One region of the Mesorhizobium sp. B4-1-4 genome, then DNA from elsewhere that is predicted to be linked to it. Evidence: predicted binding sites of a transcription regulator. Region 1 holds the regulator's gene; the other holds the start of a gene.
The links. The regulator PhoB, encoded in region 1, activates phosphate uptake and scavenging genes when phosphate is short. The targets are predictions, from matches to a motif close to TGTCATNNANCTGTCAT.

Region 2: a site for PhoB is predicted at 4,720-4,736, ahead of FJW03_RS28950 (alpha-D-ribose 1-methylphosphonate 5-triphosphate diphosphatase). Genes of this name have one in related genera too.

Annotation. Positions count from the first base shown of each region.
Region 1 covers NZ_CP083950.1:4,404,153-4,411,523, forward strand. Annotated here, with positions in the region: gene FJW03_RS21125 (ATP-binding cassette domain-containing protein) at 1-250, opposite strand, end outside; gene FJW03_RS21130 (sugar ABC transporter permease) at 262-1,617, opposite strand; gene xylF (D-xylose ABC transporter substrate-binding protein) at 1,860-2,900, opposite strand; gene FJW03_RS21140 (ROK family protein) at 3,169-4,413, shown strand; gene phoB (phosphate regulon transcriptional regulator PhoB) at 4,426-5,115, opposite strand; gene phoU (phosphate signaling complex protein PhoU) at 5,231-5,938, opposite strand; gene pstB (phosphate ABC transporter ATP-binding protein PstB) at 5,964-6,767, opposite strand; gene pstA (phosphate ABC transporter permease PstA) at 6,764-7,371, opposite strand, start outside.
Region 2 covers NZ_CP083950.1:6,042,655-6,050,025, forward strand. Annotated here, with positions in the region: gene phnK (phosphonate C-P lyase system protein PhnK) at 1-422, opposite strand, end outside; gene FJW03_RS28930 (alpha-D-ribose 1-methylphosphonate 5-phosphate C-P-lyase PhnJ) at 419-1,210, opposite strand; gene FJW03_RS28935 (carbon-phosphorus lyase complex subunit PhnI) at 1,272-2,411, opposite strand; gene phnH (phosphonate C-P lyase system protein PhnH) at 2,414-3,007, opposite strand; gene phnG (phosphonate C-P lyase system protein PhnG) at 3,013-3,450, opposite strand; gene FJW03_RS28950 (alpha-D-ribose 1-methylphosphonate 5-triphosphate diphosphatase) at 3,489-4,682, opposite strand; gene phnF (phosphonate metabolism transcriptional regulator PhnF) at 4,842-5,588, shown strand; gene FJW03_RS28960 (ABC transporter substrate-binding protein) at 6,087-7,355, shown strand.

The DNA.
Region 1 (7,371 bases):
CATCGCGCGGGTTGGTGATCGTGGCTTCCTCGCCATTGACGAATATCTGCCCGGCGTCGCGCTTGTAGGCGCCGGAGAGGATCTTGATCAGCGTCGACTTGCCGGCGCCGTTGTGGCCGAGCAGCGCCACGACCTCGCCGGGGAAAAGATCGATCGAGGCGTCATCGACGGCCCGGATGCCGCCAAAGGCGATCGAGATGTTGCGCATGTCGACCAGCGGCGGGCCGGCGGGAGCGTTTTTGTCAGCCATGATCGTATCCTCTAAACCCGCTTGCGATAGACGGTGTCGAGCCAGACGGCGATGACCAGCACGGCGCCGACGACGATGCTCTGCAGCGGCGAGTCGACACCGAGCAGCACCATGCCGGATTGCAGCGACTGCATCAGCAGCGCGCCAAGCATGGCGCCGATGATCGTTCCCGAACCGCCGGCCAGCGACGTGCCGCCGATGACGGCCGCGGCGATGACGAGCAGCTCGTCCAATGTTCCAAGCACATTGGTGGACGAGTTTTGCCGGGCGGACGAAATCGCGGCTGCGATCGTGGCCAGCACGCCCATGATCATGAACACCTTCATGGTGATCCAGCGCGTGTTGATGCCGGCGAGATTGGCGGCCTCCGGATTGCCGCCGATGGCAAAGACATAGCGGCCGAAACGGGTGCGGTTGGTGATGAAGGTCATGATCAGCCCGACCGCAACCGCCATCAGCACCGGAATGGCGACGCCGTGAGCGATGAACAGGCCGCCCTCGGGCACGGTGATGTTGTTGGCGGCGGCGTATCTGTTCACGATGCCGATCGGCCACGGATAGGAGTTGGCCAGCCACACCGCGCCCATGATGGCGGCGCAGGTGACGGCGCCAAGCAGCGTCTCGGCCCAGATCGGGCGCAGCGGGAAACGGAAGCGCTTGCGTTGCACCCGCCCGTTGAAAAGCGCAAACACCACGGCGAGGCAGGCGACGATGCCGATGATCCAGCTCCAGGTGGCGCCGACCGATCCGGCCGGCCCGCCTCCCATCAGCTGGAAGGTGGCGTCGAGCGGCGCCACGGTCTGGCCGCTGGTGACCCACCAGGCAGCGCCGCGCCAGACCAGCAGACCGCCCAGCGTGACGATGAAGGCCGGCACTTCGAGATAGGCGATGATGAAGCCCTGGAAGGCGCCGATCAGCAGGCCCAGCACCAGGCCAATGACAAGCGCGAGCACCCAGATCCACGGATTGCCGAGTTCAAGCCCGACGAACCGAACCAGGAAATGCACCTGGGCAAAACCCATGACCATGCCGATCAGGCCCTCGGCCGAGCCGACGGACAGGTCGATGTTGCGCATGACGATGACCAGCACCATGCCGCAGGCCATGATGGCGACCGCGGAGCTTTGTACGGAGAGGTTCCATAGATTGCGCGGCGTGAGGAAGGTGCGGCTGTCGAAATCGAGCGGATTGACGCCCAGACGCAGGCTCGAAATCACGTGCAGCCCCACCCAGATCAGCAACAGGGCGCCGATCATGCCGAGCATGCGGGTGTCGATCTCGGTTGCCTTCAGGAAGCGGGCGACCGCGCCGAGTTCCGAGGCGCGTGCGGTATCGACCTGCGGCGGGTTGGACGTCGTGTCGGTCATGATTTCCTCCCACTGGCCGCCGTCTGGCGCGGACGCCGGAGCCCAGCCTAGAAGCTATCCGCCTGATGCGGAAACACAAATCTTTTTGAGAAAACGCCGCGGCTTTGAGGCAATTCCAGGAAAGTGCGTGGCGGTTTCCGTCCGGAATTGCGGGAAACAATGGGCTGGAACGGTTCAGCGATTCAAGAAACACTGAAACGTTCCAGGGCCGCGGCGTCTATATCTGAGAGAAACAGGCCAGCTTAGTTGCAGGCCGCGACGGTGCCGGCGGCGACGCCCGCGCAGACTTCGTCCTTCTTGATCCAGCCGGCATCGATGACGACGTTGAGATTGTCCTTGGTGATGGCGACCGGGGTCAGGAACAGCGACTTGACGGTGTTGCCGCCAGGCGTCGTGAAGTCCTTCACGCCGGCGATGTCGGTCATCTTCTTGCCGTCGGCCAGCTGCGAGGCGATCTCGGCGGCATTCCTACCGAGCTCGCGCGCGTCCTTCCACACCGACACGGTCTGAGTGCCGAGCGCGATGCGGTTCAGCGCGGCATGGTCGCCGTCCTGGCCCGACACCGGCACGGTGCCGGCAAGGCCTTGCGCGGTCAGCGCCGCGACGACACCGCCGGCGGTGCCGTCATTGGCGGCGACCACGGCGTCGACCTTGTTGTCGTTGGCGGTCAGGAACTGCTCCATGTTCTTCTGGGCGTTGGCTGGCAGCCAGCCGTCTGTATAGGCCTCGCCGACATTCTTGATCTTGCCGCTGTCGATGGCCGGCTTGAGCACTTCCATCGAGCCCGAGAACAGGAAGTCGGCATTCGGATCGGCGCCCGAGCCCTTGATGAAGACATAGTTGCCTTCCGGCTTGACCTTGAACACCGCGCGGGCCTGCATGCGGCCGACTTCCTTGTTGTCGAAGGTCAGGTAGAAGACGTCCTTGTTCTCGATCAGGCGGTCATAGCCAACGACCGGAATGCCTTCGTCCAGCGCCTTCTGGACGGCCGGGCCGATGGCCGAGGCATCCTGCGCCAGGATGATCAGCGAATTGGCGCCCTGCGAGATCAGACTCTCGACATCGGTGAGCTGCTTGCCCGGATTGGACTGCGCGTCGGCGGAGATGTACTTGTCGCCTGCGGCCTCGATTGCCTTCTTCATGGCGGCCTCGTCGGTCTTCCAGCGCTCTTCCTGGAAGTTGGACCAAGAAACGCCGATGACCTTGCCCTTCGCCTGCGCGACCGACGCGAGCGTCAGTGACATGGCGACACCCGCCAGGATGGCGACTGCGAATCTCTTCATGATATCCTCCCTGCGCCGCGTATGGCGCGACCAAACTGACCCGAAGGCCGGCACAAAGGCTCTATTTTTTCGAGCCTCAAAAAAAATAGTGATGCATCGCCGGAAGGCTGTCAACAATGATTCTGATGGATTTTGAGGGCCGAGAACTTTTTTCGAGCCCCGCAATAAATAAATGACATCGCCGGCCGCTTCTGCCAGTATTTGATCTGTTGCCGCAGTGTTCGAGGGGCACGACGAGCCGCGGCGACCGGGAGGATATTGGAAAGGCATGTCGGTCGGAATCCGCCACGACGATCTGCGCCGGCGCAACCGCGCAATGGTGATTGCGGCCGTGCGCCGGGCCGGCCAGCCCTCGCGCACCGAAATCGCCGCGACCACCGGCCTCAGCCACTCCACCATATCGGCGATTTCCTCCGATCTGATCGGCGAAGGTATCCTGGCCGAAGGCAAGCCGAGCGAGGCCGGCGCGCTCAAACGCGGCAGGCCGCAGGTCGGGCTTGGCCTCAATCCGGAAGCCGCAACGGTGATGACCGTGGTGCTGTCGCTGAATTTCCTGTCCGTCGCCGTCATCGACTATGCCGGCCAGGTCATATCAGAGGAACAGCGCCGGCTGGACACGCTGACCATGTCGCGCGATGCACTGATCGGCGAATGCGTCGCCATCGTGCGGCGGCGCCTGGAGGATCCCGACCTCGACGTGCGCAGCGTCGCCCGCATCGCGCTGGCGATCCAGGGCATCACCGACACCGATGCCCGGGCAATGCTGTGGTCGCCCATCACGCCGCAGACCGACATCGCCTTCGCCGACATACTCGAAGCCGAGTTCGGCATCCCCGCCACCGTGGAGAATGACTGCAACATGATGGCGGTGGCGCTGCGCTGGCGCGATCCGGAGCGTTACCGCGACGACTTCATCGCCATTCTCCTTTCGCACGGTATCGGCATGGGCCTGGTGCTGAAGGGCGAGCTCTTCACCGGCACCCATTCCTCGGGCGGCGAATTCGGCCACATGATCCATCGGCCAGGCGGCGCGCTCTGCCGCTGCGGGCGGCGCGGCTGCGTCGAAGCCTATGCCGGCAATTACGCCATCTGGCGCAACGCCAGGCAGCTCAGCGAGGACACCGAGCCGGTCGCCGATGTCAGCGACGCGCAGATGCGGGCGCTGGCGGCGACGGCGCGGCAAACGGACGGGCCCGAGCGCGAGGCCTACCGCAGGGCCGGCGAGGCGCTGGGCTACGGCCTCGGCAGCCTGTTCGCGCTGATCGATCCCGCCCCCGTCGCCATGGTCGGCGTCAGCGCCGCCGCCTTCGACCTGATCGAGCCGGCATTGCGCGAGGCCATCGCCCAGACCGCCGGCGGCCAGCACTCGAAATCGATTTCCTTCGACACCGAGCCCAACGAGTTGCCGCTGATCCGCGAGGGCTGCGCCATGCGGGCGCTGACCTTCGTCGACCAGGAGATTTTCGCGCCGGGCATGCAGGCGAAAGCCGGCTCCGGGAAGAACGTGGCCTGAATAAAGTCGCGCTCAATCCTCGCGGATTGCATACCCCGCACCACGAATGGTGCGGATGACGTCGGGCATGCGGCCGTTATTGACCGCCTTGCGCAACCGGCCGACATGCACGTCCACCGTGCGCTCGTCGATATAGATCGTCTCCCCCCAGACATTGTCGAGCAGCTGGCTGCGCGAGAACACCCGGCCGGGATGACGCATCATGAATTCGAGCAGGCGGAATTCGGTCGGCCCGAGCCGGATCTCGCTCTTCTTGCGGTAGACGCGATGTGATTCGCGGTCGAGCACGATGTCGCCCACCTTGAGCACGCTGGACAGCACTTCCGGCTTGGCGCGGCGCAGCAGCGCCTTGACCCTGGCCATGAATTCCGGTGTCGAGAACGGCTTGACCAGATAATCGTCGGCGCCGGTCGAAAGGCCGCGCACGCGGTCGCTTTCCTCGCCGCGCGCCGTCAGCATGATGATCGGCAGCCGCTCGGTCTCGGGCCGCATCCTTAGCCGGCGACAGAGTTCGATGCCGGACACAGCCGGCACCATCCAGTCGAGCACCAGGAGGTCGGGGACGTTCTCCTGCAGGCGAATCTCCGCCTCGTCGCCGCGCGGGACCACCTCGACCTGGTAGCCTTCCGATTCCAGATTGTAGCGGAGGAGCACGCCGAGTGGCTCCTCATCCTCCACCACCATGATGCGTGGCGCGATCATCGACTGGTCACCTCTAAGGCAATTCCAGGAAAAGTGTGAAGCGGTTTTCCGTCCGGAATTGCATGGAAACAAGAGAGAGAGCGGTTTTCCGTAAAACGGTGAACCGCTCTGACGATCAAGCCGCCGGCGCCGACATCGCCGTTTCGTCCTGCTTCGGACGATTCGCGGGCAACTGCGTACCGGTCAGCACATAGTAGGCATTCTCGGCGATGTTGGTCACATGGTCGCCGATGCGCTCGAGATTCTTGGCGCAGAACAACAGATGCGTGCAAGCCGTGATGTTGCGCGGATCCTCCATCATGTAGGTGAGAAGTTCGCGGAACACGGAGGTGTATTTGACGTCGATACGTTCGTCATCGGCGCGCAGCTTGGCGAGGGCTTCGGCATCGTGCGCCGCATACTCCTCGATCACGCCCTGCACCTGGATCAGCACCAGCTGCGCCATGGCGTCGATGGAATGCGACAGGTCGCGCGGCGTGGTGGACAGGCCGACCGTACCGACGCGCTTGGCGATGTTCTTGGCAAGGTCGCCAATGCGTTCGAGGTCGCCGGCCATGCGGATCGACCCGACGACATGCCGCAGATCGTCGGCCATCGGCTGGCGCTTGGCGATCAGCGTGATGGCGCGGTCGTCGAGTTCGCGCTGGCGCGCGTCCATGATGACGTCGTCGGAGACAACGCGCTGTGCCAGCGCGTTGTCGGAGTTCAGCAGCGCCTTGGTGGCGCCGCCGACCATCGAGCTGGCGAGATCGCCCATGTCGCTGATCAGCCTGCTGATCTGTCCGAGATCCTCGTCGAAAGAAGCGACTGTGTGTTCGGCCATGATCCTGGTCCTCGTATGCGTGAGATCAGCCGAAGCGGCCGGTGATATAGTCCTGCGTGCGCTTCTCGCGGGGCGATGTGAAGATCTTCTCCGTACGATCGAACTCGACCAGCTCGCCCAGATACATGAAAGCCGTCTGGCGCGACACGCGCGCCGCCTGCTGCATGTTGTGGGTGACGATGACGATCGTGTAGTCGGCTTGCAGCTCGTCGATCAATTCCTCGATCTTGGCGGTCGACAGCGGGTCGAGCGCCGATGCCGGCTCGTCGAGCAGGATGACCTCCGGCTTCACCGCCACGGTGCGGGCGATGCAAAGACGCTGCTGCTGGCCGCCCGAAAGGCTGAGGCCGCTGGCGTTGAGCTTGTCCTTGACCTCGGTCCACAGAGCCGCGCGCTTCAGCGCCTGCTCGACACGGCCGTCCATCTCGGCCTTGCTGATCTTCTCATAGAGCCTGACGCCGAACGCGATGTTTTCATAGATCGACATCGGAAACGGCGTCGGCTTCTGGAACACCATGCCGATCTTGGTGCGCAGCAGGTTGAGGTCCTGCGAGCGGTCGAGAATGTTCCGGCCGTCAAGCAGCACCTGACCCTCGGCGCTCTGCCTCGGGTAGAGCTCGTAGATGCGGTTGAAGACGCGCAGCAGCGTCGACTTCCCGCAGCCCGAAGGGCCGATGAAGGCGGTGACACTGCGCTCGGGCAGCGACAGGCTGATGTCCTTCAGCGCCTTCGACTGGCCATAGTAGAAATTGAGGTTCTTGACCTCGATCTTGGCCTTTTCCACGGCAGCCTCGGCCACGTTCAAATCGGTGGACAACATCGGTTTCATCTGTCCTCTCTGCGTCCGGTAAGGCTGCGGGCGAAGATGCTCAGCCCGAGAACCGTTAGGGTGATTATAAGTGCGCCGGTCCACGCCAGCTGCTGCCATTCCTCGTAAGGGCTGAGAGCGAACTGGAAAATGGTGACAGGCAGGCTGGCCATCGGCGCGTTGAGATTGCTTGACCAGAACTGGTTGTTGAGCGCGGTGAAGAGCAGCGGCGCCGTCTCGCCGGAGATGCGGGCGATGGCCAGCAATATGCCGGTGACGATGCCGGAGAGTGCCGCACGATAGGCGACAGAGCGGATGACCACCCAGCGCGGTGCGCCGATCGCGGTGCCTGCCTCGCGCAAGGCGTTCGGCACCAGGTTGAGCATGTCCTCTGTGGTGCGCACCACGACCGGGATGACCAGGATGGCCAGCGCGACGGCGCCGGCGATGGCGGAGAAGTGCCCCATCGGCCGCACCAGCAATTCATAGACGAACAGGCCGATAACGATCGACGGCGCCGACAGCAGGATGTCGTTGATGAAACGCACCACCGTGGTCAGCTTCGAGAAGCGTCCGTATTCGGCCATGTAAGTACCGGCCAGCACACCGATCGGCGTGCCGACGA
Region 2 (7,371 bases), 1.6 Mb from region 1:
ATGTTGACCCGTTCGAGCCATTGCAGGGAGGTGTCGCGCAAGGTGCGATAGTATCGTTCACCATTTACCAGCAATGGCTCGGCGATGTTGCCACCGGCGCTGACGTTGAGCCGGATTCCGTCTCTCGGATTTTGATGGATGAGCGAAACGGAGGTGGGTAGAAATTGTTCCCGCAGAGCCTCGTCCATAGCCCAAAGGTCGACCAATCCGTCCCCATTGCCAATATGGATGGTACCGGAACTCGGTCGCACAGCGCCGGCCATACACTTCAGAAGGGTGGATTTTCCCGAGCCACTTTCTCCGACAATCCCGAGCACCTCGCCTCTGCGCAACGACAACGAGACGTCGCAGCATGCCGACATGGCTCCAAAGTTCTTGCTGAGAGACTCTACTGTCAGGACCTGCATCGCTGATTGTTTCATCGCTGATTCCTTTCGCGCCTGTCCGTGCAATACGACGTGTCGGAGCAGACAAAAGCGCGTGTCCCGTTGTCATCCAGCAAGACCTCGTCTAGGTAGCTGTCCGCCGCTCCGCAGAGTGAACAGCACTCATTCCACCGCTGGACCGTGAACGGGTGATCGGCGAAATCCAGGCTTTTGACATCTGTGAAAGGCGGGATGGCATGGATTCTTCGTTCGCGTCCTGCCCCGAACAGCGCTAGTGCACGGCTTCGATTGAGCTTTGGATTGTCGAATTTCGGGATCGGTGAAGGGGAGGCCAGGTAGCGGCCGTTGACCATCACCGGATAGTCGGTGACGATCGACACGCCTCCATGACGGGCGATATCCTCGTAGAGGTGCACGTACATGGCTCCGTAGCGCGCAAAGGAATGCATCTTCTTCGTCAACGCCTCTTGAACTACCAGCCGCCGGAGAGGCTCGGGGTTCGGTACCTGAAACACGATGATCTGCTCTTCGGTGAGCGGATCTTCCGGAATCCGATGTCGTGTTTGAATGACGGTGGCGTCAGTTGTTCTCTCGGTCGTGGCTACGTCGGAAACCTGCCTGAAGAATTGTCGGATCGACACGGCATTTGCGGTGTCGTCAGCGCCCTGGTCGATCACTTTCAACCGGTCGCGCGAACCGATGATGCTTGCAGTGACCTGCATCCCGCCGGTGCCCCAGCCCGGCGGGATGGGCATTTCGCGGCTGCCGAAGGGCACCTGGTATCCCGGAACAGCGACTGCCTTCAGGATGGAGCGCCTGATCATCCGCTTGGACGCTTCATCAAGATAGGCGTAGTTGTAGCCGGCACCTTCGTCGAGGATGATTTCACTCTGCAATTTCGGTCTCCTCGTTGATCCCGCCGTTTACGAAGCCTTGCGGCTGCCTCTTCGCCTGTTCGTCGCGCATCTGTTCGAGCAACTGCATGGTGGCCTGAAAGTCGACGTAGTGCGGAAGCTTCAGATGCTGGACCAGACCAGAGCTCGCGACGCTGTCGGAATGAGACAACACGAACTCCTCATTCTGAGCCGGATATTCGACCTCTTCGCCGAACTCCTCACCTCTGAGCGAACGATCGAGAATGGCCATGGCAATTGCCTTACGCTCTCCCTGACCCAATACCAGCCCATAGCCTCGCGTGAACTGCGGGACACGTGAGCCGTCACCGGGTGTCAAATGGATGGTTTGGCATTCCGACAGGCGCACGGTACCGACCCCGACCGTCAGGCCGATTTCAGGGATGTCGAAGAGCACCTCTGCATCGCCATAGCGCAGCTCGGCTACAAATGGATGGTTTCGTCCGTAGCCGCGCATGCTCGAATAGCACAGGCCAACGAGAAACCCTTCATCACCACGGGTCAACGTCTGCAGACGCTCGTCTCTCTTCGACGGAAAGGCGATGGGTTCCCTCGTTATGTCATTGACGGCGGAAGAAGCATTTCCCTCGACGGCTTCGATAATGTCCGACCTTGCGAGGATGCCACTCTCCTCGTCCAACTCGCTTAGGCTGGAAAGTTCCTCTTCAGTGCTTATCTCGCCAGAGGATGGCGCTTGGCTTGATCCATTCAAAAGTGAGAAGTCGAGAATGCGATGCGTGTAGTCGTAGGTCGGCCCGAGGAACTGCCCACCCGGAACGTCCTTATGGGTCGTCGCAATTCTCCTGCGGACCAGCATCTTGCCGGTGTTGACCGGTTCGGTATATCCGAAACGGTTCAGCGTGGTCCGAAACGATCTTACGAGGGCGATTGCTTCGAGCAGGTCACCTTCCGACTGCTTGATCGCCAGCGCCGCAAGGGTCGTATCATAAAGCGAACCTTCACTCATGACGCGGTCGACTGCCAGCGACATTTGCTGACTAATCTGTTCGACGGTGAGTTCGGCGACTGCGCCATCGCCACGCCGGCGTTTCGAAATGAGCTTGTGTGACGCTGCGATCGCGACTTCACCGCCCTTGATGGAGGTAATCATCATCACCAGTCAGCCTTTGTTGAGCGGGGAAGGCCGATGACCTGCGCGTCATCGATCAGGAAGACGTCCACGCCAAGCGGATACGTGGCAGCGTTCTTCTTCCACTCCGGCCAAAACCAGTCAGGCAGGCCAGCAGGATCAATAGCTGCGGTTGCCTCTATCCCCGGCCCGCTCAGCGTAATTGTTCGACCGCCCGACAGCGAAGGCAGGCGGATGACCACCGTCGTGGCTTTATCCGGGCATGCGGCTTCGCCGGGATGGAAGCACGAGAGCGACGGAAGGTCGGCTGCATCCCCTACAAAAGCCAGGCTCGCAGTTTCCGGCGCAGCTGTTAGCAGCGCGTTGGTGTGAAGATGAAGGTAATCGCGCACTTCCTTCATCGCAATCGACCGGCTCAGCCAGGTGGGGCAGTCGCCGTCGACAAGGGTTAAGGCAATCGCCGCCATCGTGCCGTTCAGTGGATGGGGCGAGCCCAATGGCTGACGGAGCTTTACCACTGTCCCCGGGCGGGAAAGAGCCGTCAGTAGCTCCCGAAACGCCAGTTGAGCGTCGTGGATGGGATCTTCGAATTGTTGTGCTAAGGATCGCATAGGCATCCGGGTCAGCCTCCCTGTCCGTACATGAAGAAGTCGACCTTGCTGGAGTAGGTCTCACGCTTGACGCGGGTTTCGGTTTCCCGAATGCGTTCATTGAGGGCATCCACGATTGACGTGACCGTCGCAGCCCCATTCAACGTTTCCTGCTGCATGAGCGCATCAAGCAACGCCGCCAGCGCTGCATGCCTTTTGCTTCTTCCGAGCACATAGGCGACGCCGATTTCCCCGCTCTCAATCTGCACGGTGCATCTGGCGATCGTTGCCTCGCCAACATTGAAAGGCGCATCTCCTTTTGCGATCCGTCCCCTGAGCATGATCATTCCCACTTCGGGACGGCGGACCCATTCGAATTTGGGAGGGGAAATCGTTGCCCAATGACATTCGATTTCGGCGAGCGGCGCTTTGGCGAACGTCGTCATCCAAGCCTCACGGCTGCGGTTCATTGATATCTCCAAATGCTTGTCCATGAGCGGCACGTGCTTCAGAGCATCCGCCTGCCACGAAGCCAAACGGACCGGACGATTGGACCCTCTATGTCGGCGACCCTTACAAGGTCGGCGCGTTTGCCGATCGCAATTTCGCCCCGGTCCGGGAAACCAAAAGTTCTTGCTGGATTGAGGGTCCCCATTGCCACAGCTTCCGGAAGCGATGGTCCATTGGGCATAGTTGGAAGATACCAAATCGCTCGCAGCAGGCTCGCTGGGATGTAGTCAGAGCAAATAATGTCGAAGAGGCGGAGGTCGGCGAGTTCGCGCACGGAAACATTGCCAATGTGCGACCGCCCGGCGACGATGTTCGGTGCGCCGACAATGGCTGTCATGCCCGCGGCGCGTGCGGCTCGCGCAGCTTCCATGGAAATGGGAAATTCCGCGATGTTTGACCCGGCCGCGACGGCTTCCTCGATATGGGCAGCGGTCGTGTCGTCGTGACTTGCGCAAGCGATCCTTCGCTCCCGGCACAGTTCAAGCAGCCGCGTCCTGTTGAATTGGTTGCGCGCGAAGGAGGCCTTGTTTGCCGCGATCATGTTTTCGATCTCGGCCGCACTTCGGCCCTTGTAGACCTGAATACGGCGGAAACGCTCGAGGTTGCGGTGGGGACCGTCATCCATGATCGTCACAAAGCGCAGATCCGAGCGATCAAGGTATTGCGGCACGATATCGAGGAGGCTTGGATCCTCTGCGTCACATCGAAGGTGAAGGAAATGGTCGGCCTTCAACGCCTGGTGCGCTCGTGCTTGCTGAATTCCTTTGAGCATGACCGGCAAGAGACGCTGCCGTTCGGTGCTGGCGCCTGCGCCTACGGTCAGGGAGTCAAACACGGTCGTCGTGCCAGCAGCGATGATCTGAACATCATAAGCGATTGCCGCACTCGTCGGATCCCACATCATTCCCGCGCGGGGCAGGACGTGCTTTTCGAGATGATCGGTGTGAACATCCACAATCCCGGGGATCAGGAAATCGCCGTTCATATCCACTGCCTCGGCAGCCGCCGATGTGCCGTGGGAGATATCAGCGATCACGCCGTTCCTGATCCTGACGGTTCCGCAAAAGCATTCCGATCCCGTGACTATTCTAGCGTTTGCTAATATTGTTTCCGAACGTCCGCTTTCGTTTAGGCAATCCTGGTCGGGCCAAGCCTCGATAACTTTCATGGGATGGAGCTCCGCTCTATTCATCAACTGAGCGGTCTTAACAGTGACGGCGGCCCGTTAGGAGACGAAGTGATGACAATGCATGGACCTCTATCCAACTTGTACCGACAACGTAAAACTTGGACAGGTCTCATACGCTATAGGAGTACGTATCAAGCAAAACGCTAACTCTGAAGGCGACCAATGAAATCGTCAGATCGCCCCAGTTTGTCAGAACGACGCGGAGCTACCACGCTCTGGCGCATGGTCGCGCGCGCCCTCGAAACCGAAATTCAAGAAGGTAAATGGCCACCGAGTGCGCGATTGCCGAGCGAGTTCGAGCTCGCCGCCCGTTTCGATGTGCACAGGAATACTGTTCGGCGCGCCCTCTCAGTGCTTCGCGAGCGCAACATCATCAGGGTTGAGCAAGGCAAAGGAGCGTTCGTCAAGGAACGCCTTGTTGTGCATACCATCGGGGCGACGTCGCGGTTGAGTGCAACACTCGGGAGCATTCATCGTGTGGGAGAGCGACAATATATCGGTTCGGATCGTGTGCGCTTGGATAAAGACCTCGCCCGAAACCTTCGCTTGACCCTTCATCATTTCGCCCGACAAGTAAACACGGTCACAGTCGTGGAGGGCACTATAATATCTGCAACCTCAAGCTACTTTCCCCTCCCGCGTTTCGAGGGGATCGAAGAGTTCATCAAGGAAAGCGGCAGCTTCACGTCTGCCTGGAGGGAATATGGGGTCACGCGATACCAGCGCCTCGAAACCAGGATCACCTCAGCTGCTCTCTCCAGTGCTGATGCAAAGCTCTTCGGGAGGCCTCGCGGGCAGCCCGTCACCATCCTGACGAACATCAATATCGACGTTGATGGGCAGCCGATTATTTGGTCGCGTCAGCGAATATTGCCGCAATATATGGAATTGGTTGTGAATTTCAGGTGACATCACGTTGAGACATGCCGGCTCAAGGAGGTGTTTCTCTACCCCTGCTGCCCGACATTGGGCTGCTATAAGATAAGATGCTTTCGCCCCCGACTGTCTCCGCTGCCAGTCGGCTCGCGGAACGACAGCCACAGAGGTCCTTTCGTAGTGACCACGAGACCGTTCCGCCATGGGCATTTCGAGGCGGCCTCTGCAGTCGAGCCCTTGAGCCGCGACATGCTGGCGTGATGCATACGAGATGTATCTCGTATGCTGGGTAGTATTTCGACTGCAATCCAGTCCCGGCGGGCAATTGCCTCTTCGGTCTGTTCCCACATCAGCTGCTTGCAGGACGTTATCCGTGGGAGTCAGGTACAGGTGGCTCACTTGATCCGAACCTGTCAGATCATCTTCATCCGAGCGGCCTAGCACGCCATTGTACGAAAACGTGCGCCAATCCGAAGCCTGGCATGTCCGGCAGCGCTTCAGCGTCAAAGCGATCCGATAAGGAGCCCAAGAATGAAACGAATACTTTTGTCGGTTGTCGGCGCGATCAGCTGGATCGCGAGCGCGTCTGCGTCTTACGCCGAACCAATTACACTTCACTTGACCCATGCTTTTCCCAGCCGGGACGCGCTCTTCCTGAAGCCGATCGCGGACCGTTTCATGAAGGACAACCCCGATATAAGGATCGAGCTGGAAGCCAACGCCACCGACTGCCCCGCACTGCTTCAGCAGTTGCTCCGGGACGCGGTGACGGGCGCCCTGCCAGACATGGTTTCCTCGGTCTGCTACGGCGACATGGCTGTCCTTGCGGCACGCGATGTCCTCACGCCACTGGACGATGTCATGTCGAGCGACCCCGACTGGAAAAGCGTAGGCATCGAGCAGAGCTCGCTCGGCCCAACGACTGTTAAAGGACATGTCGTGGCGATACCACAGTCCGTCTCCGCTAGCATTGTTTACTATAATATGAGCCTGATCAGAAAGGTTCACCCCGGTCTTACGAACCTTGACCTGTCATGGAACGAAATCTTCTCGATCGCGGCCGACTTACGGAAAGCTGAACCCGATGTGATGCCGCTGTTTTTTGAATACTACGCGGACGCCAGCAATTGGTCCTTCAATAGTCTCGTCTCCAGCCATGGCGGAGATGTGTTCACCGAGGACGCCAAGATCGGCTTCGACTCGCAGGCTGGACGAGACGCACTGAAACTGATGCAGCGGTTTGGCGAAGCCGGTATGGTCGACATGACCGCCGAGCAGGCCCGTCAGGCCTTCGCATCAGGCAAAATTGGCATCTATTTCGCTTCCACCTCGAGATTGAAGACGCTGACGGCCAACACGGGACCGACGATGGATATCCGTACGGGAGTGTTCCCACAGTCGGCCAAGGACGGTAAATTGGCGTCCGGCGGGGGTGGCATGGCCATCACAACCAAAGACCCCGCAAAGATTGCAGCCGCATGGAAATTCCTCAAGTTCGCTTCCGGGCCAGAGGCACAGACATTGATCGTTAAGGCTACCGGGTTGGTACCGGTCAACACGGTTGCGGTCAACGATCCCGCCTTTCTCGCCGACTACTATAAGGAAAATCCGAACGCGCTCACCGCCATCAAGGAACTGCCCCGTGTCAAGGTTCAAAACGCCAATCCGGAGCCGAACGGCCAGCGGATCACGACCGTCATCCGTGACTACCTGCAAAGTGTGGTGACCCTCAAGCAGACGCCCGAAGAGGCCATGCCGGCGATGGTCCGCGACGTGAAGAGCCTTCTGCCGAAATCCTGATATCGACGATTGGCCG